Regions from separate parts of the Rhizobacter sp. P5_C2 genome, predicted to be linked through region 1. Evidence: predicted binding sites of a transcription regulator. Region 1 holds the regulator's gene; the other holds the start of a gene.

The links. The regulator FliA, encoded in region 1, starts transcription of late flagellar genes. The targets are predictions, from matches to a motif close to CTAAAGTTTNNNNNNNNNNNGCCGNTA.
Region 2: a site for FliA is predicted at 5,440-5,466, ahead of motA (flagellar motor stator protein MotA). Genes of this name have one in related genera too.

Annotation. Positions count from the first base shown of each region.
Region 1 is NZ_JBFULV010000103.1:1,381-15,400, forward strand. It holds partial or broken gene flhF (flagellar biosynthesis GTPase FlhF) at 1-90, shown strand, start outside; gene ACXJLU_RS26975 (MinD/ParA family ATP-binding protein) at 144-926, shown strand; gene ACXJLU_RS26980 (RNA polymerase sigma factor FliA) at 947-1,660, shown strand; gene ACXJLU_RS26985 (methyl-accepting chemotaxis protein) at 1,680-3,038, shown strand; gene ACXJLU_RS26990 (hypothetical protein) at 3,040-4,005, opposite strand; gene ACXJLU_RS26995 (hypothetical protein) at 4,076-4,249, shown strand; gene ACXJLU_RS27000 (class I SAM-dependent methyltransferase) at 4,246-4,995, shown strand; gene ACXJLU_RS27005 (hypothetical protein) at 5,003-5,395, opposite strand; gene flgM (flagellar biosynthesis anti-sigma factor FlgM) at 5,469-5,792, opposite strand; gene flgA (flagellar basal body P-ring formation chaperone FlgA) at 5,908-6,633, opposite strand; gene flgB (flagellar basal body rod protein FlgB) at 6,795-7,208, shown strand; gene flgC (flagellar basal body rod protein FlgC) at 7,208-7,630, shown strand; gene ACXJLU_RS27030 (flagellar hook assembly protein FlgD) at 7,656-8,309, shown strand; gene flgE (flagellar hook protein FlgE) at 8,323-9,585, shown strand; gene flgF (flagellar basal-body rod protein FlgF) at 9,623-10,354, shown strand; gene flgG (flagellar basal-body rod protein FlgG) at 10,383-11,165, shown strand; gene ACXJLU_RS27050 (flagellar basal body L-ring protein FlgH) at 11,174-11,842, shown strand; gene ACXJLU_RS27055 (flagellar basal body P-ring protein FlgI) at 11,882-13,030, shown strand; gene flgJ (flagellar assembly peptidoglycan hydrolase FlgJ) at 13,030-13,923, shown strand; gene flgK (flagellar hook-associated protein FlgK) at 13,940-14,020, shown strand, end outside.
Region 2 is NZ_JBFULV010000067.1:11,859-27,636, forward strand. It holds gene ACXJLU_RS22335 (hybrid sensor histidine kinase/response regulator) at 171-1,325, shown strand; gene ACXJLU_RS22340 (response regulator) at 1,325-1,966, shown strand; gene ACXJLU_RS22345 (protein phosphatase CheZ) at 2,422-3,069, opposite strand; gene cheY (chemotaxis response regulator CheY) at 3,099-3,491, opposite strand; gene motB (flagellar motor protein MotB) at 3,558-4,508, opposite strand; gene motA (flagellar motor stator protein MotA) at 4,522-5,382, opposite strand; gene flhC (flagellar transcriptional regulator FlhC) at 5,935-6,474, opposite strand; gene flhD (flagellar transcriptional regulator FlhD) at 6,525-6,848, opposite strand; gene ACXJLU_RS22375 (class I SAM-dependent methyltransferase) at 7,094-8,596, opposite strand; gene ACXJLU_RS22380 (O-linked N-acetylglucosamine transferase, SPINDLY family protein) at 8,593-10,575, opposite strand; gene ACXJLU_RS22385 (flagellin domain-containing protein) at 11,008-11,853, shown strand; gene ACXJLU_RS22390 (flagellin N-terminal helical domain-containing protein) at 12,175-13,020, shown strand; gene fliD (flagellar filament capping protein FliD) at 13,204-14,619, shown strand; gene fliS (flagellar export chaperone FliS) at 14,882-15,301, shown strand; gene ACXJLU_RS22405 (flagellar protein FliT) at 15,379-15,678, shown strand; gene ACXJLU_RS22410 (flagellar brake protein) at 15,725-15,778, shown strand, end outside.

The sequences.
Region 1 (14,020 bases):
ACCGCCTACCGCATGGATGCCGACGACGTGAACCTGATCTTCACGGCGCGCCAGCCGGCGCTGCGCACGCGCGGCTCGCTGCACGCCTGATCGATCGTTCGATCAAACACGAACAGCCCCCCTAGCCTCGTCCTCAGCGCCCCATGCACGACGCCTTCGACTCCTCGTTCCCGCAAGACCAGGCCCACGGCCTGCGCCAGCTGTTCGGCCAGACGCGCGTGCGTTTCGTGCCGGTGGTGGCCAACCCGAACATGGCGTTCGGCGGCGTGATGCTGGAGCGCCTGTGCACCGCCTTCGGCGAGCTCGGCGCGCACGTGCTGGTGATCGACGCCTCGGACCGCGCGCCGGCCCCGGCCGAGCTGACGGCCGTCGGCCTGACCGGTTGCGTCGAGCCGCTGTCGCACCAGGTGTCGTACCTCGCCGCGCGCGGCCTGCCGATCCGCTATGTGGATGCGCACGGCAGCACCGCCAACTTCCTGCAGGCCGCAGCCGATGCCGCGCCGCATGCCGACGTGGTGCTGGTGCATGCCACCGAGACCGACCTGTGCCGGCTGTTCATGCGCAGCGAGGCCCGCCCGCTGCTGCTGGCCGACGACCGCCCGGCCAGCGTGACCCATGCCTACGCCGCGATGAAGCTGCTGACGCAGCGCGCCGGCCTGATGGTGCACGACCTGCTGCTCGGCGCCGCCCCCCATTCGCCGCGCGCCGAACGCATCGCGCAGCAGATCGCTTCCTGTGCCGATGGCTTCCTGGGCGCCGTGCTGCGCGACTGGATGCACGTCGATCCCGCGTCCGACGTCAACGACCCGCCCACCCCGGCCCTGCGCCGCTGGGCCCGTGACGTGCTGCAGCCTGCCGCCGCTGAAGTTGCCTATGCCACCGGCTTTCCGGTGCGTCGCGATTTCGCGCAGCAGGCCCTGAACTGAATTCCCCCGGAGCTGACCCCATGTATACCGCCAAAGGCCAACTCGACGTTAACTCGATGCTCAAGCAGTACAGCTCGCTGGTGCGGCGCCTCGCTCACCAGATGATCGCGAAGCTGCCTGCCAACGTCGAGATCGACGACCTGATCCAGGTCGGCATGATCGGGCTGACCGACGCGCTGAGCCGCTTCGACGCGGCGCAGGGCGTGCAGTTCGAGACCTTCGCGACGCAGCGCATCCGCGGCGCGATGCTCGACGAGCTGCGCGGCAACGACTACCTGTCGCGCGGCACGCGCAAGCAGCAGCGCACCATCGAATCGGCGGTGCACAAGCTCGAGCAGAAGCTCGGCCGCGCGCCTGCCGAAAGCGAGATCGCCCGCGAGATGGGCATCACGCTGCCCGAATACCAGGAACTCCTTGGCAAGGTGCGCGGCACCCAGCTGGTTTACCTGGAGGACATGTCGGGCGACGATGGCGACAATGATTTCCTCGACCGGCACGTGGCCGACGAAGGGATCAACCCGCTTGCGCAGCTGCAGGACCAGCGCATGCGCCAGGCCCTGGTCGACGGCATCAAGACGTTGCCGGAGCGCGAGCAGTACGTGATGAGCATGTACTACGAGCACGACATGAACCTGAAGGAAATCGCGGCCGTGCTGAAGGTGACCGAATCGCGCGTCTGCCAGCTACACAGCCAGTCCATCGCCCGCTTGCGCGTCAAGCTGCGCGAGTGGTGATCACCGAGACCGAGACACCATGTTTGCAATGTTCAGGAAGGGACGCGAGCAGTCGCCCAACGAGCCGATCGAGCCCGTCGTGACTGCAGCAGCCGGCGAGCCCGACCTGCGGGCCGCGGTGCAGTCGATCGGCAAGCAGGCGTCCAGCGTCGGCCGTGATGCGGCCGAGGTGCGCGGGCTGCTCGACGACGCCAGCAAGGTGTCGGCCCGCCAGGCGCAGGCCGTCGTCGCGCTGGTCAGCCAGCTGAGCGAGGTCACGCGGGCGCAGCAGGCGATCGGCGATGTCACGGCCGGCAGCCTCGATGCGGTCGGGCGTGCGCGTGAGGCGGTCGAAGCGGTCGGCACCGAGGTGGCCGGCATCGTCGACACGCTGCGCGAGGTGGCCGCGGCCGCCAGCGAGATCACGCAGATCGCGCTGCAGACGCGGCTGGTGGCGTTCAACGCCTCGGTCGAGGCCAAGCGCGCCGGCGAGGCCGGGCGCGGTTTCGGCGTGGTGGCCGATGCGGTGAAGGACCTGGCCTCGAAGGTCGAGGGGTCGTCGAAGGCGATCATGAGCACCGTGGGCGTGCTCGACACGCGCATCGGGGCCTTGTCGCGCGAGATCCAGGCCAAGCCGGGCGAAATCAGTCAAGGCGGTTTCCACAAGGCGCTGGCCGATGTGGAGGCCGGGGTCGCGAGCATCACTGCCGCGGCGACGCAAAGCCGCGAGATCTGCGGCGGCGTCAACCTGCAGATGGGCGTGATGCAGTCGGAGATCCAGCAGACCACCGCGGCGCTCGACAACGCGATGCGCCGCAGCGAGGCCTTTTTGAAGGTGTCGGAGCACCTGATCGAGCTGGTGGCCGAATGCGGCATCGAGACCGAAGACACGCCGTTCATCCAGGCCGCGATGGAAGCGGCCGCGCAGATCGGCAAGCTGCTCGAGGATTCGCTGCGCACCCGCACGATCTCGCCGGCCGACCTGTTCGACGAAGCCTACAGGCCGCTGCCGGGCACCAACCCGGCGCAGCACGCGACCAAGTTCATCGAGCTGGCGGACAGGCTGTTCCCGCAGGTGCAGGAGCGCGTGCTGACGCTGAGCCCGAAGGTGGTGTTCTGCATCGCGGTCGACCGCAACGGCTACGTGGCGACGCACAACAAGAAGTACTGCCACCCGCAGCGCGGCGACCTGGCCTGGGACACGGTCAACAGCCGCTACCGCCGCATCTTCAACGACCGCACCGGGCTCGCTTCCGCGCGCAACCAGCGCCCGTTCCTGCTGCAGACCTACCGCCGCGACATGGGCGGCGGGCAATTCGTGCTGCTGAAGGAAGCCGCCGCACCGATCACGGTGCAGGGGCGGCATTGGGGTGGGGTGCGGGTGGCGTTCAACTTCTGATCTATTGCTTGTCGACGTGAACCCGGCATTTCTCGCCGTTGAGTCGGTCGATATTTTCCTTGGTGTCGCCGTCTAAACTCATGCTTCCCAGGTATATGTGCTTGGGATGAAGGCTGGTTTTGCTGTAAATGGCCTTCCAGAGCCAATCCTGATCTGTCAAGCCGTTGCCTTCCAGCATTATTCTTGTGATGTCGAGCGCAAGAAGACTCTCAAACGCCACGCGATCCTGCCGGCTCAACCCGGTGTTGCTGAGATTGAGTTCGACGTCTCTGTGGCGGGCATGGCTCAGCGATTCGCAAATTGATTTCGCCTCGCGATCGCCCAAATTTTTCTGCCCTCCCAGATTCAGCTTGATCGGGTGCATGCGCTTCTCCAGATCACGCATGAAATTGGATACTGCAGTGAGATCTCCCCTGCTGAGGGGGCCGATTCTCTCGGCGCTCAGCTCAAGAGATGAATCCCTCAAGAGGAGATAGTGAAGATAGGTGGCGGTGATTGGCAGGCGATAAATCTGCTTGCCTTTCGGCAAGATCTGGCGCAGAAAATCCCCCTTCCTGCGATCTATCGGGGAAGAACCGGAAACGTCGGGTGACAACTTTTTCCCCGAGTATTCGAGCAATGCAGTGAATTCATCTTCTGACAGCTGCTGAACCGATTTGATGAAATTGACGGGATCCTGTTCCTCTGGCTGCTCAGCGATGAGTTTGTCCAGGATTTTTACAGTGGCACCGTTGATGACCTGGCTGATGGGGGCGGCAATGGCCGAAGCAGCTTTCACCGTTGCGGATCGTTGACTCTGGGTGCCATCGGTCTCGCTGGATGTGCTGGTTTCGAAGGCTGTCCTGACCGTGAGCGCTGCCTCGCGTTTCAATTTTTCATTTTTGCGCGAATGAATTGGCGCCTGCGCTTGTTTTTCATCATCTTTGGCGACTGTGCGTGAGCGGGGCGACTTGAAACAACGAAACATGGCCTGGTTCCTGGCTGAAGATTGAACGAGGGAATCTGCATTTCAATCTCCCTTTGCCTGGATCTCGGCAGTGACCAAACGTCTGATTGAACAAGCTGAATCCGCTGGAGATCAGGTGAGTGACATCCCGAGCGAAATCGATCCACGCAAGGTTCGTTTGTTCAGAGGGCGGGGACTCGATGAGCGCCTCGGTTTCGACGGCTTGGTATCGTCCTGCCTTCACGAAGGAGAGTTCGCCGCATGATCTGGCCGCTGCCCGCTCTGCTCGCCTGGGCCTTGGCCTGGGCGCTCTTCCTCGGGCTGCAGCGCGCGGCCGTGCCGCTCGGCGTCGCGCTGCTGCTGGCCACCGCGCTCGGCGGTTTGCTCGCACTGCTGCCGATCGTGGCGGCCACGCGCTGGCGCCGGATCTTCGTCGCACTCGGTTTCCCGCTGTCGTTGCTGGCGTCAGGCCTCGCCGGGGCATTGCCCGCCTGGGCGTGGCTGCTGCCGATGGGCGCGCTGCTTGCCCTCTACCCCGTTCACGCCTGGCGCGATGCGCCGGTCTTCCCGACGCCGCGCGGTGCGCTGCGTGGGCTGTCGGCGCTCCTGCCGCTGCCCGATGGCGCACGCGTGCTCGATGCCGGCTGCGGGCTGGGCGACGGGATGCGGGAGTTGCACGCGGCGTATCCGCGGGCGCTGCTCGACGGCATCGAATGGAGCTGGCCCGTCAGGCTGCTGTGCGGCCTGCGCTGCCGGCTGCGGCGCATCCCGGCGCGCGTGGTGCGCGGCGACATCTGGAAGGCCGATTGGTCCGGCTACGAGCTGGTCTACCTGTTCCAGCGGCCGGAGAGCATGCCGCGCGCCGTCGCGAAGGCGCAGACGGAGATGCGCCCGGGGGCGTGGATGGCGAGTCTGGAGTTCGAGGCGCAGGAACTGCGCCCGGTGGCACGGCACATCTGCCCGGATGGGCGGCCGGTGTGGCTGTATCAGGCGCCGTTCAAGGCGCGCTGAACATGAATCAGGCCTGGACGAACCCGCGGCTGCCGCGGTCGGCAGGGCCGTTCGCGGAATACACCGCCGCCGGCCGCTCGCGCGGCATCAGCACGTCGATCGCGCGATCGAGCGCCGCAGTGGCACGCGCCAGCGATTCGCGCTGTGCCGCCACCAGGCCGCCGGCCAGCGCCAGGCGCTCGCGCAACGGGGTGGGCACCGGGCCGCTGCGGGCCGCGCGGGTGAAATGATCGACCGCGCGCGCCAGCGAGCGGTGCAGTTCGGTCGCATGCAGGTCGATCGCCGCGCTGTCGCGCGTGCGAAGCGCCTCGCCCAATGAGGCGAGTTGCGTCTCGACCGCGCCGAGGGTGGCCTCGAGTTCGGGCGAGGTTTCGTACGCGGGAATCACCGGCTGCTGCATGACGAACGGGTGGCCAGGGGCCGTTGAAGAAATCGAGACAGAGACCGAGACAGAAAGCCGAACCGCTGAACGATCAGTGGCCCAGCACTTCCCGGGCGTTGGCGATCAGCTTGTCGGCGATGGCTTCCGGATTGACCTTGAAGCTGCCGTTGTCGATCGCGTCGGAAATGCGCTTGACCTTGTCGGCGTCGAAATCGGCCGAGGCCGAACCCGCGCCGGTCAGCGACGACGCCGCGCTCGACAGCGAAACGGTGGTGCTGGCTTCGGGGGCCGCGGCGCCGACAGCCGGGGTGGCCTGTTCGGTGGGCTTGGCGGTCGTCCCTTGCTTTTGCGTGGTGCTGCCGACCGCCTGGGTGGGGGCCGCAGCTTCTGCGTGATTGCCGATCTTGATGCTCATGAAGGACTCCTTGGGTCGGGACACTGGGCCCGGCCTTTCAACATGCACGGTGTATCGGCCCGCCCGTTGGCGACTTGAGGGCTATCGCCCGAATTGTTGACCCTGGGACGGTTTTTCACAATGCGAGTTCCAACTGGTGTTCCGCGACCGCGACACCCGTCACGAGACGGCCGCTTTCGGTGCGCACGCGCGCCGGCTGGCCCTCGATGCCAGCGGTCACTGCTTCGCCCGAGCCCGCCACTGCGTAGCCGTCGCCGACGGCCCGGATGCGCACGGTGTCGCCCGGGGCGAACCATTGCCGGGCCTTCAGCGTGGCCTGGCGCACGCCCTGGCCGACCGACACCGAGCGGGCCAGCACGCGCCCGACCAGCGCCGAGGCGTCCGTCAGCGCCGGGCTGGCCTCTTCGGCGAGGTCGACCTCGGTCTCCCGGACATCGCCGGCCGCCAGCACCTGGCCGCCCGGCATCGCCTGGTTCATGACCAGCGCCTTGCCCCAGACCTTGACGGTCACCGGCAGGTAGATGTTCCACGGCGTCGCACCCTGGGTGCAGCGCAGCCCGACCCGGGTCTTGCCCCAAAGCCGGGTGTTCGGCGTCAGATAAGCCTGGACCTGCTGGCAGGGCGCGAGGCGCAAGCGCGCATCCATCGGTCCGGCGACGACCTCGACACGGCCCGGCAGCGCCGGGTTGTTGCCGAGCTGGGCCTGCACGAAGCTGAGCGCCTGCTGTTCCAACGGTGATGACGCAGCGGGCGCTGCCGCCCCGGCCGCAAAGGCGGCGCCGCCCATCGCCACGCAGGCGACGAAAGCGATGAAGGCAACAAGGGCAGGGGCTTTGTTCACGTCTCGACTGTAGGAGCGTGCTGCCGTGGGCAAGCGTCCGAAATGGCGGACAAACCGGCCGCTATTCCCGCTTATGTTTCAGAAGGCGCTGCCCACAATCCTTTCACATCGCCCATGGCCTCGGCACCCACCGAGGCCACGGACCGAAAGGAAACGCCGCCATGCTGAACACCCTGACCAACTCGCTCGACTTCCAAGGCTCGGCGCTTGCGCTGCGCTCGGAGCGCCAGCGTCTGATCGCCAGCAACATCGCGAACGCCGACACGCCGGGCTACGTCGCCCGCGACATGAACTTCGCCCAGGCGCTGCGCGAAGCCACCGGCAGCCAGCAGAGCGCGGCCGTGCCGACCACCACGCAGGCCGGCCACATCGGCATCGACAGCGGCCTGACCGGCGCGCGCGCCGAATCGAACCTGCTGTACGCGACCCCCAGCCAGACCAACCTCGACCGCAACACGGTCGACATGGACCGCGAGCGCGCCAACTTCGCCGACAACTCGGTGCACTACGAAGCGACGCTGCGCTTCATCAACGCCAACGTGCGCACGATGCTCGAAGCGATCAAGGGGCAATGATGAGCATGTTCCAGATCTTCAATGTCTCCGGCAGCGCGGTCAGCGCGCAGTCGCAGCGCCTGAACGTGGTGGCGTCGAACCTCGCCAACGTCGACACCGTGGCCGGCCCCGATGGCCAGGCCTACAAGGCGCGGCAGGTCACGTTCCAGACCGAAATGATGGGCCAGCTCGGCCAACCCGGCGGCCCCGCGGCGGCCGGCGTGAAGGTGAGCACGATCACCGAGGACCAGACCCCCGGCCGCAAGGTGCACGACCCGAAGCACCCGCAGGCCGATGCCGAGGGCTACGTCACGTACAGCAACGTCAACGCGGTCGAGGAGATGGTCAACATGATCTCGGCCTCGCGCTCGTACCAGAACAACGTCGAGGTAATGAACACCGCCAAGACCTTGCTGATGAAAACACTGCAGATGGGCCAGTGAGCCTGCCTGACCACGAAAGCACCCCATGGCCGTCGACACCGTCACCAACAACTACGCCGCGCTGAACACGAAGTCGTCCACCGACACCAGCGCCACCACCGCGGCCGAAAGCTCGGAGCGCTTCCTGAAGCTGCTGGTCGCGCAGATGCAGAACCAGGACCCGCTGAACCCGATGGACAACGCGCAGGTCACCAGCCAGATCGCGCAGATCAACACCGTCAGCGGCATCGAGAAGCTGAACGGCACGGTCGGCGGCCTGTCGACCCAGTTCCTGCAGATGCAGGCGGTGCAGGGCGCCTCGCTGGTCGGCCGCGAGGTGATCGTGCCGGGCAACAAGATGGACATCGCCGACAAGGTCGGCACGGGCGGCTTCCAGATCGATGCGGCCGCCGACAACGTGAAGGTCGAGGTGCAGAACGCCGCCGGCCAGACGCTGCAGACGCTGAACCTCGGCGCGCAGAGCAGCGGGATGAACACCTTCGAGTGGGACGCCGGCGCCTACGACAACACCAGCGGCATCACCTTCAAGGTGACCGCGATGAGCGGGGCCAACACCCTCAAGAGCACCGCACTGATGCGTGACAAGGTCAACGCGATCAGCACGGCCAACAACACCCTGGTGCTGGACCTCGAGAAGGCCGGCGGCGTCACCTACGACCAGGTCAAGGCATTCAACTAAGAAGGACACCACCATGGGCTTCCAGCAAGGTCTCTCCGGTCTGAACGCTTCGAGCAAGAACCTCGAAGTCATCGGCAACAACGTCGCCAACGCCAACACCTTCGGCGCCAAGGCCTCGCGCGCCGAGTTCGGCGACATGTACGCCGCCGCGATGAACGGCTCGGGTGCCAACAACATCGGCATCGGCGTGAACCTGGCGGCGGTGACGCAGCAGTTCACGCAGGGCAGCATCACCACCACCGAGAGCTCGCTCGACGTCGCGATCAACGGCTCGGGTTTCTTCCAGCTGAACGACAACGGCACCACGGTGTACTCGCGCAACGGCCAGTTCCAGGTCAACAAGGACGGCTTCATCGTCAGCAACGGCGGGCTCAAGCTGATGGGCTACAAGGCCGACGGCACCGGCACCATCCAGCCCGGCCAGGCCGTGCCGCTGCAACTGCCCACCGCCGGCATCGACCCGGCCGCGACGAAGGAAATCACGCTCGAGATGAACCTCGATTCGCGTGCCGCCACCACGCTGCCGGCGACCACGCCGCAGATCAACCTGACGGACGCGAAGACCTACAACAACGCGACCTCGCTGACCGTCTACGACGCGAAGGGCCAGGACGTCGCGCTGACCTACTACTTCCAGAAGGCCGGCACCGACCAGTGGAACGTCTACGTGACGGCCAACGGCACCTCGCTGGCGGTCGACGGCGCCGGCGACCCGGCCCCGGTCACGACGCTGCAGTTCCCGACCAACGGCGGCAACCCGACCGCCCCGGTGGGCGCGGTGACGCTCGACATCCCGGCGACCACGAACGCCGCCGGTGCCGAGACGCTGGCGATCCCCGGCGTGCAGCTCAACCTGGGCAGCGCGACGCAGTACGGCGCCGGCTTCGGCGTGACCGACCTGAAGCAGGACGGCTACGCGCCGGGCCAGCTGTCGGGCCTGTCGATCGAGGACAACGGCATCGTGATGGCGACCTACTCGAACGGCCAGTCCAAGCCGGCCGGCCAGATGGAGCTCGCGAACTTCCGCAACGCGCAAGGCCTGAAGCCGATGGGCGGCAACAACTGGATGCGCAGCTACGAGTCGGGCGACCCGATCCTGGGCGTTCCGTCGGAAGGCAACATGGGCGTGCTGCAGTCGGGCGCGCTCGAGGAATCGAACGTCGACCTGACCGCCGAGCTCGTCAACATGATGACCGCGCAACGCACCTACCAGGCCAACGCGCAGACCATCAAGACGCAGGACCAGGTGTTGCAGACGCTGGTCAACCTGCGCTGATCGACACGCGAACCACCCAGCGAGCTGAGGAGCTGCCATGGACCGCATGATCTACCTGTCGATGTCGGGCGCGAAGGCCATGATGCAGCGCCAGGACACGCTGTCGCACAACCTCGCGAACGCGTCCACGCCGGGCTTCAAGTCCGAGCTGGCGGCGTTCCGCGCGGTGCCGGTGCTGGGCAGTGGCGCCAGCACCCGCGTCTATGCGCTCGAGACCACGCCCGGCTACGACGCGACGCCGGGCCCGGTCACGGCCACCGGCCGCAACCTCGACGTGGCGGTGAAGGGCAACAGCTGGCTGTCGGTGCAGGCACTCGACGGCACCGAGGGCTACACCCGCGGCGGCTCGCTCGACATCAGCGCCGACGGCACGCTGACCACGCGCAGCGGCCTGCCGGCGCTCGGCGACGGCGGCCCGATCCAGGTGCCGGCCAACACCGAGATCTCGATCGGCGCCGACGGCACCGTCAGCGCCAAGGGCATCGACGGCAAGATCACCGCGGTCGGCAAGCTGAAGCTGGTGACCGCCACCGAAGACACGCCGCTCGAACGCGGCACCGACGGCCTGTTCCGCTCTGCCGGCGGCGACCTGCAGGCCGACCCGAATGCCCGCGTGCAGGACGGCGCGCTCGAAGGCTCGAACGTCAGCCCGATCGAGACCATGGTGTCGATGATCGCCGCGGCGCGCCAGTTCGAATCGCAAATGAAGATGCTGCAGACCGCGGAGGGCGACGAGAAAGCCGCCGCGCAGCTGCTGTCGATGAATTGACCTCCACCGAACCTGAAGGAACCCCACCATGTTGAATTCACTGTGGACGGCCAAGTCCGGCATGGAGGCCCAGCAGGCCCAGCTGGACGCCATCTCGCACAACCTCGCCAACTCGGCCACCAACGGCTACAAGAAGTCGCACGTGGTGTTCGAGGACCTGATGTACCAGAACCTGCGCCAGGCCGGCTCCAACAGCAGCGAGCAGACCACGCTGCCCACCGGCTACCAGGTCGGGCTGGGCACGCGCGCGGTCGCGACCTCGCGCAGCTTCAGCCAGGGCAACCTGCAGCAGAGCGGCAACACGCTGGACGTGGCGGTGCGCGGCAGCGGCTTCTTCGAGATCCAGATGCCCGACGGCACCAACGCGTACACCCGCGACGGCTCGTTCCAGGTCGACGCGACCGGCAAGCTGGTGACGAACAACGGCTACACCGTGCAGCCCGGCATCACGATCCCGGCCAACGCGCAGAGCGTGAGCATCGGCAACGACGGCACCGTCACGGTGACGCTGCCGGGCCAGTCGGCGCCGCAGACCGTCGGCCAGATGCAGCTGACCAACTTCATCAACCCGGCCGGCCTCGAGCCCAAGGGGCAGAACCTGTTCACCGAGACGGCGGCGTCCGGCACGCCGAGCGCCGGCACGCCGGGGCTGAACGGCCTGGGCTTGGTGCAGCAGGGCTTCGTCGAGACGTCCAACGTCAACCCGGTCGAGGAGCTGGTCTCGATGATCCAGACCCAGCGCGCCTACGAGCTGAACTCGAAGGCCATCACCACCTCCGACCAGATGCTCCAGAAACTGAGCCAACTGTAAAGACCGTCATGAAGAGACTTGCCCTCCTGGCCGCGCCGGCCCTGCTCGCCGGCTGCAGCACGCTCTATCCGCTGCCCAAGGTCGACGTGGCCGAGCCGACGCGCGCGCGTCCGGAGGCGATCGCGGCACCGTCGGTCAACAACGGCTCGATCTTCCAGTCGGGCCAGTACCGGCCGTTGTTCGAGGACTACCGCGCCCGGCTCGTCGGCGACACGCTGACGGTGCAGATCGTGGAAAAAGTCTCGGCCAGCCAGAAGAGCACCAGCACGATCGACAAGAGCGGCGCCGTCGCCGCCGGCGTCAGCGCGCTGCCGCTGGTGAACCCGAATGCGCTGCTGCGCTCGAATGCCGCCGGCAACTCGTCGAACACCTTCGCCGGCAAGGGCAGCACCGAGAACACCAACGACTTCTCCGGCATCATCACCGCGACCGTGACGGAAGTCCTGTCGAACGGGCACCTGGTGGTGGCCGGCGAGAAGCAGATCGGCGTGAACCAGAACGTCGACGTGCTGCGTTTCTCGGGCCAGGTCGACCCGCGGGCGATCCAGCCGGGCAACAGCGTCGCGTCGGCGCAGATCGCCAACGTGCGCATCGAGCACCGCGGCCGTGGCGCGCAGGCCGATGCGAACGGAATAGGCTGGCTCGGGCGGTTCTTTTTGAACGTTCTGCCCATTTAAGTTTGCTCAGAATCGGTTTCATCCTGCGATGAAGCCGATATGCAAACCAACCACACCACCGTCACCGAAAAGCTCCTGCGGCTGCTGATCAGCCTGACGGTCGTCGCGTCCAGCGCGGCACTGTGGTGGCCGATGCCCTCGCAGGCGGCCCGCATCAAGGAAGTCGCCGCCGTGCAAGGCGTGCGCGCCAACCAGCTGGTCGGCTACGGCCTCGTCGTCGGCCTCGACGGCACCGGCGACCAGACCACCTCCACCCCCTTCACGCAGCAGAGCCTGAACGCGCTGCTGCAGCAGATGGGCGTCACCGTGCCGCCAGGCACCACGATGCAGGTCAAGAACGTCGCCGCGGTGATGGTGACGGCGCAGTTGCCGCCGTTCGCGCAGCCCGGCCAGACGATCGACATCAACGTCTCGTCGATGGGCAATGCCAAGTCGCTGCGCGGCGGCACGCTGATCGCGACGCCGCTGAAAGGCGCCGACGGCCAGATCTACGCGCTCGCGCAGGGCAACCTGATCGTCGGCGGCGCCGGCGCCTCGGCGGCCGGCTCCAAGGTGCAGATCAACCACCTGAGTGCCGGCCGCGTGCCCGAGGGCGCGACGGTCGAACGCGCGGTGGCCACGCCGCTGAACCAGGGCGAATTCCTGCAGCTCGACCTGAACGCCAGCGACTTCAGCACCGCACGCGAAGTGGCGCGCACGATCAACGCGAAGATGGGCGCCGACACCGCGCACGCGATCGACGGCCGCGTCGTGCGCGTGCGCATGCCGGCCTCGCCCGATGCGCGCGTGGGCTTCCTGGCCGACATCGAGAACCTGCCGGTGGAATTGGCCGCGCCGGCCGCCAAGGTGGTGATCAATGCGCGCACCGGCTCGGTGGTGATGAACCAGACCGTCACGCTCAGCGCCTGCGCGGTCGCGCACGGCAACCTGTCGGTGACGATCAGCACGACGCCGGTGATCAGCCAGCCAACGCCGTTCTCCAGCGGCGGCAGCACCGTTGCGAAGGAGAAGGCCGACATCACGATCAAGCAGGAGGCCGGCGCACTGATCCAGCTGCCGGCGAGCGCGAAGCTGGCCGACGTGGTGAAGGCGCTGAGCGCGCTCGGCGCGACGCCGATGGACCTGCTGGCGATCCTGCAGGCGATGAAAAGCGCCGGTGCCCTCAACGCTGAACTCGAGGTGATCTGATGGCGATCAACCCGACCCAACCCGGCCTGCAGAGCCAGAGCCTGGCGAGCGACACCAAGGGTGTCGACGCGCTGCGCTATGCCGCCTCGAAGGACCCGAAGGCCGCGATCAAGGAGACCGCGAAGCAGTTCGAGGGCATCTTCATGCAGCAGCTGATGAAGAGCATGCGGCAGGCGACGCTCAGTTCGGGGATGCTGGAGAACTCCGGCACGCAGATGGGCACCGAGCTGCTGGACACGCAGCTCGCGCAATCGCTGAGCGGCCGCCCGGGCGGGTTGTCGGAGATGATCGCGAAGCACCTGGAGCGCCAGCTCGGCGAGCCGCTGGCCAACATGGCCAAGGACGCGGCCTCGGCGCAGACGGTGGCCGCCACCGGCCAGACCGGCACCGCGCCGCTGCCGGCCGCGCTGCAGGGCAAGGAGCGCCAGGTCGGCTTCCTGAAGCTGCACGACAGTGCCGCGAAGGCGGCCGAGGCCGAGACCGGCATCCCGGCGACCTTCATGGTCGCGCAGGCGGCGCATGAATCCGGCTGGGGCCGGCACGAAATCAGGAACGCCGACGGCAGCAGCTCGTTCAACCTGTTCGGCATCAAGGCCGGCAAGGACTGGACCGGCCCGACGACCACCGTCACGACCACCGAGGTCGTCAACGGCCAGCCGCACAAGGTGCAGGCCAAGTTCCGCGCCTACGCCAGCTACGAGGAGTCGTTCAAGGACTACGCGAAGCTGATGAAGGACAACCCGCGCTACTCGAAGGTGGTGGCGGCCGGCAGCTCGGCCCAGGGCTTCGCGCACGGCCTGCAGCGCGCGGGCTACGCGACCGACCCCGAGTACGCGAAGAAGCTGACCAACATGATCAACACGACGCTGCGCCTGCAGCGCGCCACCGCGTGAGCGAAGGACAAGACGCATGAGTTCCTCCGCACTCCTGGGCATCGGCACGCGGGCGATGTTCGCCAACTACGCAGCGCTGCAGGCCACCGGCAACAAC
Region 2 (15,778 bases), on a different contig from region 1:
GCGCTGCGCAGGGGAGCTCCAGCGCAGAGCGTGATATCTGTCAGGCATTTTCGGCAGGGGGCGGGAAAGCATTAGCTCAATCACCGGTGAAAAGTGCCGCCAATTCGAATGGCTCCCGCGAACGTGCGAAGTTGGCACCTGCGAACCCGTTGCTTGGCATACTGCGGGCCATGTCACCGCCTCTTGCCGAGCAGCGCCTGCGCCTCCTGCACCTGGAGGATTCCGAGCTCGACCATCACCTGACGCTGGCCCACCTGCGCCGCGGCGGGCTCGATGTCGACGCGATACGGGTCGATTCCGAGGTCGAGTTCCTGCAGGCGCTGGAGCCTTCGCAGGAGTGGGACATCATCGTGTCCGACTACAACCTGCCGGGCTTTTCGGGCCTGGTGGCGCTCGACCTGCTGAAGGCGAGCGGGCGCAGCATCCCGTTCATCCTGGTGTCGGGCGAGATCGGCGAAGACACCGCGGTCGAGGCGATGCGCAACGGCGCCAGCGACTACCTGCTGAAGAACAACCTGGCGCGGCTGGTGCCGGCGCTGCTGCATTCGGTCGAGGCGCACGAGCTGCTGCTGGCGCGCCAGCGCGCCGACCGCGAGCTGGGCGAGCAGAAGCAGCGCGTGCACGAGCTGGCGCAGCATCTGCAAACCAGCGTCGAATCGGAGCGGGCGGCGATCGCGCGCGAGATCCACGACGACGTCGGCGGCTCGTTGACGGCGCTCAAGTTCGACCTGGCCTGGATTGCGCGGCATTCCGATTCGCCGGAGGTGCTGGCGCGGGTCAATTCGGCGCTCGAGACGGTGAGCCACGCGATCGAGGCGAGCCAGCGGGTGATGCACAACCTGCGGCCGGCGATCCTGGAGCAGGGCCTGGTGGCGGCGCTGCAATGGATGGCCAGCCGTTTCGAGAAGCGCACCGGCGTGGCCTGCGAGTTCCGCAGCCGCTACGACCACCTGACGCTGCCCGCCGGCGTGCCGCTGGTGGCGTACCGCACGGCGCAGGAGGCGCTGACCAACGTGACCAAGCATGCGCACGCGACCCATGTGCAGATCGACCTGACGCTGGCGGGCGGTGTGCTGTCGCTGGAGATCAGCGACAACGGCCGCGGCCTGAACCAGGAGGACCTGGCGAAGGTGCGCTCGTTCGGCATCCGCGGGCTGCACGAGCGGGCCGGCACGGTGGGTGGCTGGGTGGACCTGAGCAGCGGGCCGGCCGGGACGACGCTGATCCTGTCGGTGCCGCTGGAGATGATGACGGAGGACCTGGACTTCGAGCTCGCCGAGGAACCGTCGGCGCCATATGACCCGACGGTGTGGGGGAACATCTGATGATCAAAGTGATTCTGTGCGACGACCATGCGCTGATCCGGCGCGGCATCCGCGACACCTTGTCGGACGCCCCGGACATCGAGGTGATCGGCGAGGCGGGCGACTACACCGAGCTGCGTTCGTTGTTGCGCACGACGGGGGGTTGCGACGTGCTGGTGCTCGACATCAACCTGCCGGGCCGCAGCGGCCTGGACGTGCTGCACGTGCTGAAGGACGAAGGCTCGACGATGCGGGTGCTGGTGGTGTCGATGTACCCCGAGGACCAGTATGCGATCCGGGCGCTGAGGGCCGGGGCGTTCGGCTACGTGAACAAGGGCGGCGACCCGGCGACGATCGTGGCGGCGGTGCGCACGGTGGGGCAGGGGCGCAAGTACGTGACGCCCGAGATCGCGCAGATGCTGGTCGAGAGCCTGACGACGCCGTCCACGGAGGCGGCGCACGAGAAGTTGTCGGACCGCGAATTGCAGACGCTGGTGATGATTGCGTCGGGCAAGCGCTTGTCCGACATTGCCGTGGAGCTGATGCTCAGTCCGAAGACGGTGAGCGTCTATCGGGCGCGGGTGCTGGAGAAGCTGGGGCTTTCCAACAACTCGGAGATGACGGTCTATGCGATCCGCAACGGGCTCGTTGGGAGCGAATGAGGCTTCTGTTCACTGCGTGAGGCTGCAGCCGGGTCTCGCCCCGGCGGGCGAGTCACTTTCATTTGCCTTGCCAAATGAAAGTAACCAAAGCAAAGGCGCTTGAATACAACACCATGCGGTTCGTTCTGCACGCCTCGGACAACACGGCCACGCCGCTGCACCTCGTGCCTTGATTGGGATTGTTGCCCTGCTGTCTCCAGGCGCCTCGCTTCGCATCGTCGCCAATGCGGGCGCTGCGTCAGCTTGCGATGCGCAGCGAGCTGGGTGGAGAAGAAAGCTCAGCAATCCCAATCAGGGTGGATTGGCAGCGGCCTGGCCGTGTTGTCCGAGGCGTGCAGAACGAACCGTATGGTGTTCGGGTTGAGGCGCCTTTGCTTTGGTTACTTTCATTTGGCAAGGCAAATGAAAGTGACTCGCCCGCCGGGGCGAGACCCGGCAATGCCACGCAGTGAAGATCAGAACCCGAGGCTCGCCAGAAGGTCGTCCACTTCGCCCTGATTGGCGACCACGTCGGTCCGCCCTTCAGGGTTGACCACCGGTCCATTGAGGATCGACGACTCCACCTTCTGCACCTGCTCCGGCGGCGCAGCCTGCACCAGCAGCTTGACCAGGCTGTCTTCCAGGTCCGTCGCCAGCGCGACCACCTTGGCCACCACCTGGCCCGTCAGGTCATGGAAATCCTGCGCCATCATGATGTCGGTCAGGTGCTTGTCGATGCGCGCGGTCGCGGCTTCGACGTCACTGACGAAATTCATCACCGAGCCCGAGGCCACGGCCTTCACCGGGTCCGCCACGATGGCCGCCGCGATGCGGCGCGTGTCGCCGGCGATCGTCGCGTGCTCCAGCTTGGCCTGGTCGACCGAGTTCAGCACCTTGTTCGCCGCATCGCCGGTCTTCTCGGCGATGTAGTTCAGGCGGCTGCGTGCATCCGGCAGGTTGTCGGCCGCGGTCCGCAGCTTGGGCATCACGCCCAGTTGCATCAGCGTGTCGTGCAGCTGGCGCGTGATCACGCCGAGTTGCTGGAAGACCTCGGGCGATGCTGCGGGGGTCGGGTGGGTCGGGTGGGCCGGGGGGGCCAGGGTGGCCATCGTGTCCATCTTCATGATGCGTCCTTCGGTTGGGGCGTGCAGGCTCAGGCCGCAGTGGCCAGCTTCTGCATGATCTTCTGGACTTTTTCTTCCAGCGTGGCCTTCGTGAAGGGCTTGACGATGTAGCCGGCCGCGCCGTCCTGCGCCGCCCGCACGATGTCTTCCTTGCGCGCCTCGGCCGTCACCATCAGCACCGGCAGGTGCTTCAGGCTCGCGTCGGCCTTCACCGCCGACAGCAGCTCGAAGCCGTTCATGTTCGGCATGTTGATGTCGCTGACGACGAAGTCGAACTTCGTGTTCTTCAGCATGTTCAGCGCCACCGCGCCATCCTCGGCCTCTTCGGCGTTGTTGTAGCCGATTTCCTTCAGCAGACCGCGCACGATGCGGCGCATGGTCGAGAAGTCGTCGACGATCAGGAATTTCAAATCGGTGCTCATGAGAGTCCTCGCTGCGCTTGGGGCGGTGGGTACGGGATGGAGCCTGGAAACGGCTGCTTGCGGCTGTTATCGGGCACTGGCGGTGGAAGTTGAGGGCGGCGTTGCGGCCCCCTCGGCGGCCGGGGCTTCAGGCTCCGGCGCCAACGGCGTGTTCTGGAAGAAGCGGTCCTCCGCCTCGCGGTTCATCACGATGATGCTGATGCGCCGGTTCGACGGGCTCAACGGGTCGCTGCGGTCGAACAGCGCGCTCGATGCGAGCCCCTGCACCCGCAGCATCCGGTCCTCGGGCAAGCCGCCCGTCAGCAGCTCGCGGCGCGATGCATTGGCGCGGTCCGACGACAACTCCCAGTTGCTGTAGCCGCGCTCGCCGCCACCGAACGGCGCGGCATCGGTGTGGCCTTCGAGCGTCAGCCGGTTCGGTACCTCGGCCAGCACGCTGCCGATCTCGTGCAGCAGTTCGCGCATGTAGGGTTTGACGAGGGCGCTGCCGCTGTCGAACATCGGCCGGTTCTGGTCATCGACGATCTGGATGCGCAGGCCGTCCGGCGTCATGTCGAGCCGGATCTGCGACTTCAGCGCGGCCAGCTTCGGGTTGCCGGCCAGCACGTCTTCCACATGCTGCTTCAGCGCCTGCAGGCGTTGGGCCTCGGCCTGGCGCTGCTCGGCCTTGACGGCGGCCAGGTTGATGGTGCTGCGCGATGCGGTGTCGCCGCGCTTGACCTGGCCGCCGCTGCGGGTGAGGTCGGTGCCGCCGCCCTTGATCACGTGCGACGAATCGCCCGAGCCGCTGCCGCCGCTCAGCAACGCCACCTTCAGCGGCGCCTGGAAATAGTCGGCGATGCCCTTCTTGTCGCCCTCGGTGGTCGAGCCGAGCAGCCACATCAGCAGGAAGAACGCCATCATCGCCGTCACGAAGTCGGCATAGGCGATCTTCCACGCACCGCCATGGGCGCCGTGGCCGCCCTTCTTGATGCGCTTGATGATGATCGGCTGCAGCTTCTTCGAATCGCCGGCCATTACAGAGCGTCCTTCACTTCTTGCCCTTCACGTGGCCTTCGAGCTCGGCGAAGGTCGGGCGGTCGGCGGAATACAGCACCTTGCGGCCGAACTCCACCGCCACCTGCGGCGCATAGCCCTGCATGCTCGCGAGCAGCGTGGTCTTGATGCACTGCAGCTCCTTGCCGTTCTCGTCGTTCTTCTGTTCCATCAGCCCGGCCAGCGGCTCCGCGACCGCATAGGCCAGCAGGATGCCGAGGAAGGTGCCGACCAGCGCCGAGCCGATCATGCCGCCGAGGATCGCGGGCGGCTGGCCCACCGAGCCCATCGTGTTGACCACGCCCAGCACCGCGGCGACGATGCCGAAGGCCGGCAGCGCGCCGGCCAGCCGGGCGATCGCCGCGGCGGGCGCATGCGCCTCGTGGTGGTGGGTGTCGATCTCGCTGTCCATCAGGCTCTCGATCTCGTGGGCGTTCAGGTTGCCCGAGACCATCATGCGCAGGTAGTCGGTGATGAACTCGACCACGTGGTGGTCGTTGCCCACGGTCGCGTATTTCTTGAAGAGGGCCGATTCGTGCGGGCGCTCGACGTCGTTCTCGATCGACATCAGGCCTTCCTTGCGCGCCTTCTGCAGGATGTCGTAGAGCAGCGCGAGCAGCTCCATGTAGCGGGCCTTCGAGTACTTCGAGCCCTTCAGCAGCGCCGGCAGGGCGGCCAGTGTGGCCTTCAGCACCTTCGGCTGGTTGTTCACGACGAAGGCGCCGAGCGAGCCGCCCAGGATCGCCATCAGCTCGGTCGGCAGCGCGTGGATGATCACGCCCATGTTCCCGCCGTGCAGGACATAGGCGCCGAAGATGCACCCGAGGGCAACCGCGTAACCGATGAGGACGAACATGTTCCAGGCTGTTCCGTGTTTTTGGGGGGTGCACCTGTCGGCGCGGTCTCGGACCGTTATCGGCCCTCATCCCAGTCACTTGAGTGTGGGCGTGGCGGGGGTTCGGCAATCGCTCGAACAGCGCTGGGAAATTGCTTCTCTCGCTGCGCGAGGGGCTTCTGCACTGCGTGGCATTGCCGGGTCTCGCCCCGGCGGGCGAGTCACTTTCATTGGGGCTCAAATGAAAGTAACCAAAGCAAAGAGCCTGAATGCAACACCATGCGGTTCGTTCTGGCCCGCTGCGGATAACACGGCCACCCCGCTGCACATCGCCCCTTGATTGGGATTGTTGCCCTCCACGCGACTCGCTTCGCATCGTCGTAGCCCGGATGCCAATCCGGGGTCGTCGATCACTTGACAAAGAAAAACGGGCCCCGAAGGACCCGTTGAAAGCACTTTTCAGCGCCAGGAGGAGATCAAGAAAACAAAAGTCGCTAACTCACACTACCCAGGGAACAGAAATCGTTGAGAGGTTATCGACCAACTTGCGGTCGACTTGAGCGCACAAGCCGTTCAATGCATCTGGATGCCGCCAGTGGCCTTGCCCTTGCCGGCACGCGCCGGCGGGTTGCACAGGCCGCACACGTAATGCTTCGAAATCTCGTGCGGGTGGCTGACGAAATGGCCGCCGCACTTCGAGCACTTGGTCATCGTCAACATGCCGTTGTCGACGAACTTGACCAGGCGCCACGCACGGGTCACCGAGAGCAGCGCTTCCAGGCCCTGCGCCTGGGTCTGCTCGGAGTACAGCTGGTAAGCCTTGATGACGACGTCGATCTCGTCCATCACGGCCACCTTGTTCAGGTATTCGTGGATGTTCAGGAACAGAGAGGCATGAATGTTCGGTTGCCAGGTCATGAACCAGTCGGTGGAGAAGGGCAGTTGGCCCTTGCTCGGCGACTTGCCGGAGACTTCCTTGTACAAGCGCAGCAGGCGCTCGTAGGACAGGTCGGTTTCAGACTCCAGCACCTGCAGGCGGGCACCCAGGTTGATCAGCGTGACAGCGCGATCGATCTGCTTGGCTTCGGTCAGGATGCTCTTGGTGCGGGTCATGTCTCTCTCCGGAATCTTGTGGTGTGTGTCGGCTGCGGCGGTCGCGAAACTCAGGCGGCTTCGTGGTGGCGGCCGGCCATCAGGATGCTGGCGTGCAGGCGGCTCGTCGTGTCGTTCGAAGCAGTCTTGCCATGGTTGGTCAGCAGGCCCCAGACCAGGTCGTCGTCCATGCGGAAGCGGCACAGCAGCGTGTTGCTCGCAGCCACCTTCATCATCTGCGCCGGCGTCAGCAGGCCGATCAGCGATGCGCTTTCGTCGCTGATGCCCAGGCGGTACAGGGCTTGCTCGCGGTCGCTGCGGATCAGGCTCTGCGCCAGCATCAGGTACGACAGGTTGGCTTCACGGATTTCGGTCAGGATTTGGTCGGCGTTCATGTCTCGTTCCTCTGTGTGTGTTGCGGTTTGCTTGCTACTTGTCTCAACGTGGAACGGATTGTGAAGAAGCGATCTGGACCCAAACATCAGGTCAGTTCTGTGGCTTGAGTCCAGCTTTTTCCATGCCCCCTGTCAGGCAAATTCCTACACGGCTGCCAGGGAAGCTGACGCCCGAACGCAAGTGCTTGTCACAGAACAAAAAAAAGACCGCCTGGGCGGTCTCTCGAGGACGGGGGAGGGGTCGTTCAGGCCGAAATGGCTGCCAGATCGGCCGCATAGCTCTCGGACAGGTCGTCCGGCAGCGCGAAATCGGCCCGCATCACCCGGGCGGTGGTGCGTTCGCGCAGCGAGGTTTCCACCTTGACCAGCACGACGCGCATGAAGGCGGCGCGCTCCTTCGGGCATTCGCGCAGTGCGTCGTCGAGGTAGTGGAACTGCGCCAGCTGGAAGCGGTGCTCGAACCAGCCGAGGTACCAGAACCAGTCGGTGTAGTAGAGCCACGACTTCTCGTTCAGCGCGCGCAGGTGGGTCGGGTCCTGCCAGGCGGTCGCCGCGTGCTCGTACGGCACCTCGATGATGAACTGGCCACCGGTCTTCAGCAGCGCCAGGCAGTTGCCCATCAGCGTCGGCAGGTCGGGCACGTGCTCGAGCACGTTGTTCGCGAAAATCAGGTCGACGCTGCCGGCGTCCAGCAGCATCTCGCCGCCGTACGACGAGCTCGCGCGGTGCGGCCATTGCACCGGCTGGCCGAGGTCGAGCACCAGGTCGGGCTGGGCGCGGTCGAGGATGTCGATGTTCAGCCAGCCCGGCTTGTAGTCCTTGCCCGAGCCGAGGTTGATGCGAGCCGGCTGCCACGGCGTCTGCGGCCGGCGCTCCTGGTGCACGCGGGCGTAGCCGGCGGCGAAGGCCAGGATGTCGGCATAGGCCTCGATCGGGTCGCTGGCCTCGAAGCGCTGCAGCTGCGCGCGCGCCTCGTCGAAGAACGCCGGCGTGCCGAAGTGCTGGCCGAACACCTGCTCCAGGCTGGCTTCGTCGAACCAGCTGACGCAGTCCTCGAAGGCCTCGTGCGGGCGGGTCTGCGGCCGGCGTTCGGACAGCACCGGCGTGCCCAGCGACAGGCAGTGCGACACGCGTGCCTGCTCGAAGCGGCTGGTCGGGTAGAAGTGCAAGTTGACCACCGCCTTGGCCTGCAGGATCACCTCGTCGCGCTCGGGCCCGTACAGCGGGTGGTCGAACTTCGCGACGCGCCGGCCGCTCGCCTCGATGCGCTGGAGCATCTCGAGCCGGCGCGGGTTCATGCTGCCGATGAACAGCAGGTCGATCGGGCGATCCTCCAGCGGCACGGCCTGCGCCGGCTTCAGGTAGGGCGCGAACAGCAGCGGGAACACCGGCACGTCGTCGGCATGGCTCGTGTAGGCAGCGATGTTGTCGGCGTCGTACTCGATGACCGCCGAGCCGGCGAGCAGCTTCAGGTAGTCGTCGCCGACCGGTGCGCCGTCGCGGCCCAGCTGCTCGAGGTTCACGAACATGCAGGTGTGGCGCTCGCGCAGCGTGGCGTCGAAGCCGAGGTGGGCACCGAACACCAGGTTGACCGCGTCATGGCGCAGCCGGTTCTTCGCGAGGCTCACCTCCGCGCCCATGCGGCGGAACTGGTGGCGGAAGTAGCGCGCCTGGTCGAGGAAGCCGAGCGAATGCACGTAGCCCGCGGGCTGGACGATGCACAGGTGGATGGCGGGCAGGGCATTCATGCGCGGGCTCCTTGCGGATTCTCGGCGGCGAGGACGATGTGGTCAGGCGGCAGCCCCTGCGACCAGCGCTCGGCCGCTGCCCACAGCAGGCGCCCGAAATCGCGGGTCCAGGTCTCGCTGTCGAACAGCGGCGCGGTGTCGCGCGCGGCCACCAGGTGCTGGTGCAAGGCCTGGCGCGCCGGGGCGTCGCCGGCCAGCTCGAAGATACGGGCCTCGTAGTCGGCCACCGTCGCGCAGGCCAGTTGCGGCAGGCCGACGGCATCGAGCAGGCTGGCGGCCACGCGCGATGCGAAGGTCTCGCCGGCATAGGTGACGACCGGCACGCCGGCCCACAGCGCGTCGCTGGCGGTGGTGTGGCCGTTGCAAGGCCAGGTGTCGATGAAGAGATCGGCGAGCGCGAGGCGGCTCAGGTGCTCGCGCAGGCCGATCTTCGGCGCGAACACCAGGCGCTGCGGGTCGATGCCGCGCGCGGCGGCCTCGGCGCGCAGTTGCGCCGGCGAGTGGTCGTTCCATTGCAGCAGCCACAGCACGGCACCGGGCAGGCGGTGCAGCAGGCGGCACCAGACGTCGAACACCTCGGGCGACAGCTTGAACGGCTGGTTGAAGCCGCACAGCACCAGCGCCTCTTCCGGCAGGCCGGCCTGCGCGCGGCTGTACGGGCCGGGCAGCGGGCGCTGGCGGTCGTTCGGCTGGTAGCAGCCGGGCATCAGCGCGAGCTTCTCGCTGAAGTGCCCGGCGTGCGCGAGCGGCGAGACGATCGCATCGCCGACGAAGTAGTCGATGCCGTCGGCCGGCGTCGCCCCGGTCGTGCCGGGGAAACCGAGGAAACTGAGCTGCACCGGCGCGGCGCGGTGGGCGAAGATCGCGAGCCGCCCGTCGCGCGTATGCCCCTTCAGGTCGACCAGCACATCGACCGCGTCGTGCCGCACCTGCTGCGCGACCTCCAGGTCGCTGCGCCGGGCCACATCGACGAAGCGGGCGGCGGCGCGCAGGCGCGCACGCATCGGGCTGCCGTCGTCCGGGCCGTGCGAATAAAGGGTGATGTCGAAGCGGCTGCGGTCGAGTTTCTCGAACACCTCGGCCATCAGGATGGCGGTGGCGTGCTGGTGGAAATCGGCCGATACGAAGCCCACGCGCAGCCGTGCGGGCAGCGGGCGCGGGGCCACGGGGGCGAAGGCCTCGACGCGGCGCGTCTGGAAGCGCCAGCACGAGCGCGCGACGCGGCGCTGGATGACGGGGTCGTCGGTGACCGTGACCTGCGCGAAGACCGATGCCCAGCTGGCCGCGTCATCGGGCAGCGCAGCGGCCAGGCGCTGCAGCGCGGCCACGTCGGCCTGCGCGTTCTGCCAGCGGCACAGCTCGCGCTCGACGAAGGCGAGCAGCCCTTGCGCGGCCAGGTCGCCGCCGCCCAGACCGAGGATCAGTGCGGTGCGAAAGCATTCGGTCGCTTCCTGCTTCATGCCCAGCGCGTTGAACGCCAGGCCGAGTCGGTAGTGCGACAGCGCGTGATCGACATTGCGCGACAGCGCCTCGAACAGCGCGGCGATTGCGGCCTGGTGCTGCCCGGCATTGAACAGGGCTTCGCCGAGGTTCTGGTAGTACTCGGCGCTGCGCGGCGTCTGCTCGGGCTGCTGCTGCAGGCAGTTCGCGGCTTCCTGGTAGCGGTGCTGCGCGCTCAGGCAGTCGGCCGCGATCATGCGGGCCAGCGCATCGTCGGGCTTCAGCGTGAGCGCCGACTGCGCGCTCTGCAGCGCCTTGTCGTGCGCGCCGTTCTTCATCTGCGCGCGGGCGAGGTTGAGCAGGTAGACGGTGTCGCGCGGGCTGCGCTCGCTGGCGCGGTGGAAGGCGTGCTCGGCCTTCGCCCAATCGCCCGCCTTCGCGTGGACCAGGCCCTCTTCCCAGTCGCGCTGCGCGGTCCGCGCGAACGGCGGGACGAGGGCAGGGCGGGTCTTGGCGGGCTTGTGGGTTTTGGTCTGCATCGTGATGGCGCGCGTGGGCACGCCCCATGAAAGGGTGCCTGAAATTCTAGGAAGTACCCCGTCGGCGAAGGCCCGGAGATGCACCGCAGATGCCCGCCAGTTCGCTGCTTGACACACTCTGAAACGTCTTCGTGGCCCCTCAAGTTTTCGCCGCGAATGCAGATAGAAGGCGGGCTCCCACCCCTTTGTTCGGGGGATCCCGCAGAAATTTTGGAAGCACGGACTCAAGTCCCGAAAGTGGCGGTCCGATAAAGCCTCCAACGGCGACGCAACAACGGCGCCGGGGTCCGGCAGACCAGCCGGGCGCAGCAAGCGGCACATCTCGGTGTGCCGCCGTTTAGGCAGAAGAGGATCGAAGGTAGATACGCATCTGCCGAGGCAATGCCGGCGCTCATGCCGGGTCTCAGTTCAACCGTTATTGGAGTATTTCAAATGAGCATGTCAGTCAACACCAACGTCACGTCGCTGAACGCACAACGCAATCTGTCGACCACCCAAAACGCCCTGGCCACCTCGATGCAGCGCCTGTCTTCCGGCCTGCGCGTCAACAGCGCCAAGGACGACGCCGCCGGCCTGGCGATCTCGGAGCGCATGGGCGCCCAGGTCCGCGGCATGAACGTCGCGATCCGCAATGCCAACGACGGCATCTCGCTGGCGCAGACCGCTGAAGGCGCGCTGGGCAAGGTCGGCGATTCGCTGCAACGCATGCGTGAACTCGCCGTGCAAGCCCGTAACGGCACCAACGGTTCCAGCGACAAGGATTCGCTGGACAAGGAATTCCAGCAGCTGTCGTCGGAAATCAAGCGCGTCCTGGGCGGCACGACCTTCAACGGCATCGCGATCATCGGCGCCAGCGCCGGCGCGAAGGACTTCCAGATCGGTGCCAACACCACGACCAACGACGTCATCACCGTGACGACGACCGACATGACGGGTGATGCCAGCATCACCGCCGTGACGGCCGGCACCGTCGTCATCGACAGCACGACCGACTCGGCCGCGCTGAAGACCGTGATCGACAACATCGACGGCGCGATCGACAAGGTCAACAGCGAGCGCGCCATGTACGGTGCGGCGCAGAACCGCTTCGACTCGGTGATCTCGAACCTGCAGACCTCGGTCGAGAACCAGTCGGCTGCCAAGAGCCGCATCACCGACGCCGACTTCGCGTCTGAAACGTCGAACCTGTCGCGTGCCCAGATCCTGCAGCAGGCCGGCACGGCGATGGTGGCGCAAGCCAACCAGCTGCCGCAGCAAGTGCTGTCGCTGCTGAAGTAAGCCGCCAGGCTCGCTTCTTCAAGGCCCCGCCCGGGAAACCGGGCGGGGCCTTCTCGTTTGGCGGATGAAAAGGCGGGTCGAACCGGCTCATTTCCCGGTTTAACCCCACTCCAGTTCTCGGAACAATCACTTCCACAGGTTCCTCGCCCGGGATCTGCGGTCCGGATCCACTGAAGGATGCTGACGGGGCGGTGTGCAACAGCACACCTTTCATGTCGGTGGCCAACGGTGATTCGCGCCGGGTCTGACGCAGGGCATTACCCCCCTGCGGCAAGCGCCGGCGCATTTCGCCGGGAGTCATTGATTCTTGAGGAGTGCTTCATGCCACAAACCATCAACACGAACATCGTTTCGCTGAACGCGCAACGAAACCTGAATTCTTCCCAGTCCGCGCTGGCCGTCTCGATGCAGCGCCTGTCGTCCGGTTTGCGGGTCAACTCCGCGAAGGACGACGCCGCGGGCCTCGCGATCGCCGAACGCATGAACGCGCAAGTGCGCGGCATGAATGTCGCGATCCGCAATGCCAACGACGGCATCTCGCTGGCGCAGACCGCTGAAGGCGCGCTGGCCAAGGTGGGTGACGCGCTGCAACGGATGCGCGAACTGTCGGTGCAGGCCCGCAACTCGACCAACAGCGGCAGCGACAAGGATTCGCTGAACAAGGAATTCCAGCAGCTGTCGGCCGAAATCGGCCGCGTGCTCGCCGGCACCACGTTCAACGGCCAGCCGATTCTCGCGTCGACCGGCGTCCAGACCTTCCAGGTCGGCGCCAACACGACGGTCAACGACACGATCGACATCAACACCGTCGACATGACCGTCGATGCCTCGATCACCGCGGTGACCGCCGCGACGACCGTGATCGACAGCACGACCGATTCGACCGCGCTGGCGACCGTGATCGACAGCATCGACCAGGCGCTGAACCTGGTGAACGACACGCGTGCCACCTACGGTGCGAGCCAGTCACGCTTCGATTCGGTGATCTCGAACCTGCAGACCAACGTCGAGAACCAATCGGCCGCCCGCAGCCGGATCATGGATGCCGACTTCGCCGCGGAAACCGCCGCGATGAGCCGGGCGCAGATCCTGCAACAGGCCGGCAACGCGATGGTGGCGCAAGCCAACCAGCTGCCGCAGCAGGTGCTGCAGCTGCTGAAGGGTTGATGACCCGCCTGTCGGTCGCGGCATAAAAAGAGCGAAAAAAGTCGCACCCCGGGCCTCAAGTTGCCGACTGTGATTCCGATACACGCGATATCGGATTCCCCTTTGGGGGAGCCCTTCCTCTTTTAGGACTGTGGCAGCGAGGCCTCCTCCGCTTGCCGTCCACTCTTCCGAAAGGTCACGGTCATGGCATCAGTTACATCAGCAGGCATAGGCAGCGGCCTCGACGTCGAATCGATCATCACGAAGTTGATGGCGGTCGAAAAGCTGCCGGTCGCGCAATTGCAGACCGAAGCGACGAAGGTCCAGACCAAGATCTCCGCGTACGGATCGATCCAATCCGCGGTGTCGAGCTTCCGCGACGCCGCGCAGGCGCTGACCCGGTCCGCGACCTGGGGCGCGACGACGGCCAGCTCGGCCGATGCGTCGTCGATCACCGTCTCCAGCGGCTCCAGCGCCGCGGCCGGCAACTATGCCGTCAGCGTGTCGAAGCTGGCCGCCGCGCAGTCGGTGGCGAGCACCAGTTTTGCCTCCAGCAGCACCGTCGTCGGTGAAGGCGGGCTGACGATCGACGTCGGCAGCTGGGACGTGACCGAGCCGGGCTTCAAGGCCCGCGCGACCATCAATTCGATGAACATCGCGATCAGCGCGACCGACACGCTGGCCGACGTGCGCGACAAGATCAATGCCGCCGCCGGCGGCGTGTCGGCTTCCATCGTCACCGATTCGAGCGGCGCGCGGCTGGTGCTGTCATCGTCCTCCACCGGCGTCGACAACGGCTTCCGGGTGACGGCCAGCGGCAGCGGCCCGTCGGCGTTCGCGTACGACGCGACCGACGGCAGTGCCGCGATGACGCGCACGCAGACCGCCTCCGACGCGAAGGCGAAGATCAACGGGCTGGAGATCACGTCGGCGAGCAACACGCTGAACGACGTGGTGCAGGGCCTGACGATGAACCTGCAGAAGGTCACCACCGGCGACGTGCAGGTCAGCGTCGCGCAGGACAACACCTCGATCAAGAGCGCGCTGACGAACTTCACGGCCGCCTACAACGGCCTCGCGTCGCTGCTGAAGACGCAGACCAAGTACGACGACGCCACCAAGACGGCCGGCACGCTGCAGGGCGACAGCACCGCGGTGTCGCTGCAGCGCCAGCTGCGCTCGATGCTGACCGGGACCGGCTCCGCTTCGAGCGCGTTCCCGACGTTGTCCTCGATCGGGCTGGAGATCCAGACCGACGGCACGCTGAAGATCAGCGACACCAAGCTGACCAGCGCCCTGGGCAACCTGACCGAGATGAAGAAGGCGTTCGCCAACAGCGACACCGTCGACTCGGCCAACGACGGCTTCGCGCAGAAGCTGCGCGCGCTGGGCGACCAGGTGCTGGGCACCGACGGCTCGCTGGCCGCCCGCACCACCGGGCTGAACAGCTCGCTGAAGGACAACCAGGAACGGCAGGACAACATCACCGACCGGATGACGGCCACCGAGAAGCGCCTGCGTGCCCAGTACACCGCGCTCGACACGAAGATGGCGGGGCTGAACACGCTCAGCACGTACATCACGCAGCAGATCGCCAACTGGAATAAAAGCACCGGCTGACGCTGGAACCCCGCAGGGGCGACGTTTGGCCGAACCCATGAAACACCGTTCGGACTGAGGTATCGAAGGCCCGATGCGGTGCAGGCATCAAGCAGGCCTTCGATACCTCAGTCCGAACGGTGTTTTCACTGGCGCAGGTGCCTGCAACATCCCTTCACACTTGAGGTTGAAATGGACCCTGTTTCACCCCCCTTGTGCAGCCTAAAGGCGGCGAAGGGCGGGCCGATAAACAGTGCATCCAGTCACGCACAAGGCCAACAACATGTTCGGATCCGACTACTCCGCATCGCCCTTCGGCGGCCGCAGCAATGCCTACCAGGCGGTGCAGGTCGGCACCAAGGTCGACGGCGCATCGCCGCACCAGCTGATCTCGATGCTGTTCGACGGGCTGATCGATTGCATCGCCCAGGCGCGCGGCGCCATCCGCAACAAGAACATCGAAGAGAAGGGCCGCGCCATCAGCCGCGCGGTGCGCATCGTCGACGAAGGCCTGAAGGCCGGCCTGAACCTGAAGGAAGGCGGCGCGCTCGCGGCCCAGCTGAACGACCTGTACGCCTACATGACCTTGCGCCTGACCCAGGCCAACCGGCACAGCGACGAGGCGGCCCTCGACGAATGCGTCTCGCTGATCGAGCCCCTGCGCAGCGCGTGGGCCCAGATCGACATCAAGACGGCTGCCTGAAGCGCCGCCTGACCACCGGACCGCACACCATGAAGCACTTCCAGATCGACCGGTCGCATGACATCGGAGACCACCCCATGAACAAGGCCCTGCTGAACTACTACGAAGCCATCGAGCGCGCCAGCCAGGACATGCTCGAAGCCGCCCGCGTCGGCAACTGGGACCACGTGGTCAAGCTCGAAGGCGCCTGCGCCGTGCTGATCTCGCAGCTCAAGCATGCCGCCTCGCAGCGCCCGCTGGATTCCGAGGAAGCCCAGTTGAAATCGCGCATCATGCAGCGCATCCTCGTCAATGACGCCGAGATCCGCCACCTGGCCGAACCCTGGCTCGAAGACCTGGACGCGATCCTGGCGGGCAAGCCGAAGACCGTCCACTGACCCCCTGATCCACCGACCCGCCGAGCCGGAGCCGAACTTGGACACGATGCCGATGCCGCTCGATGCGCTGGCCGCCACCCATGGCGGGCTGGACGACTTC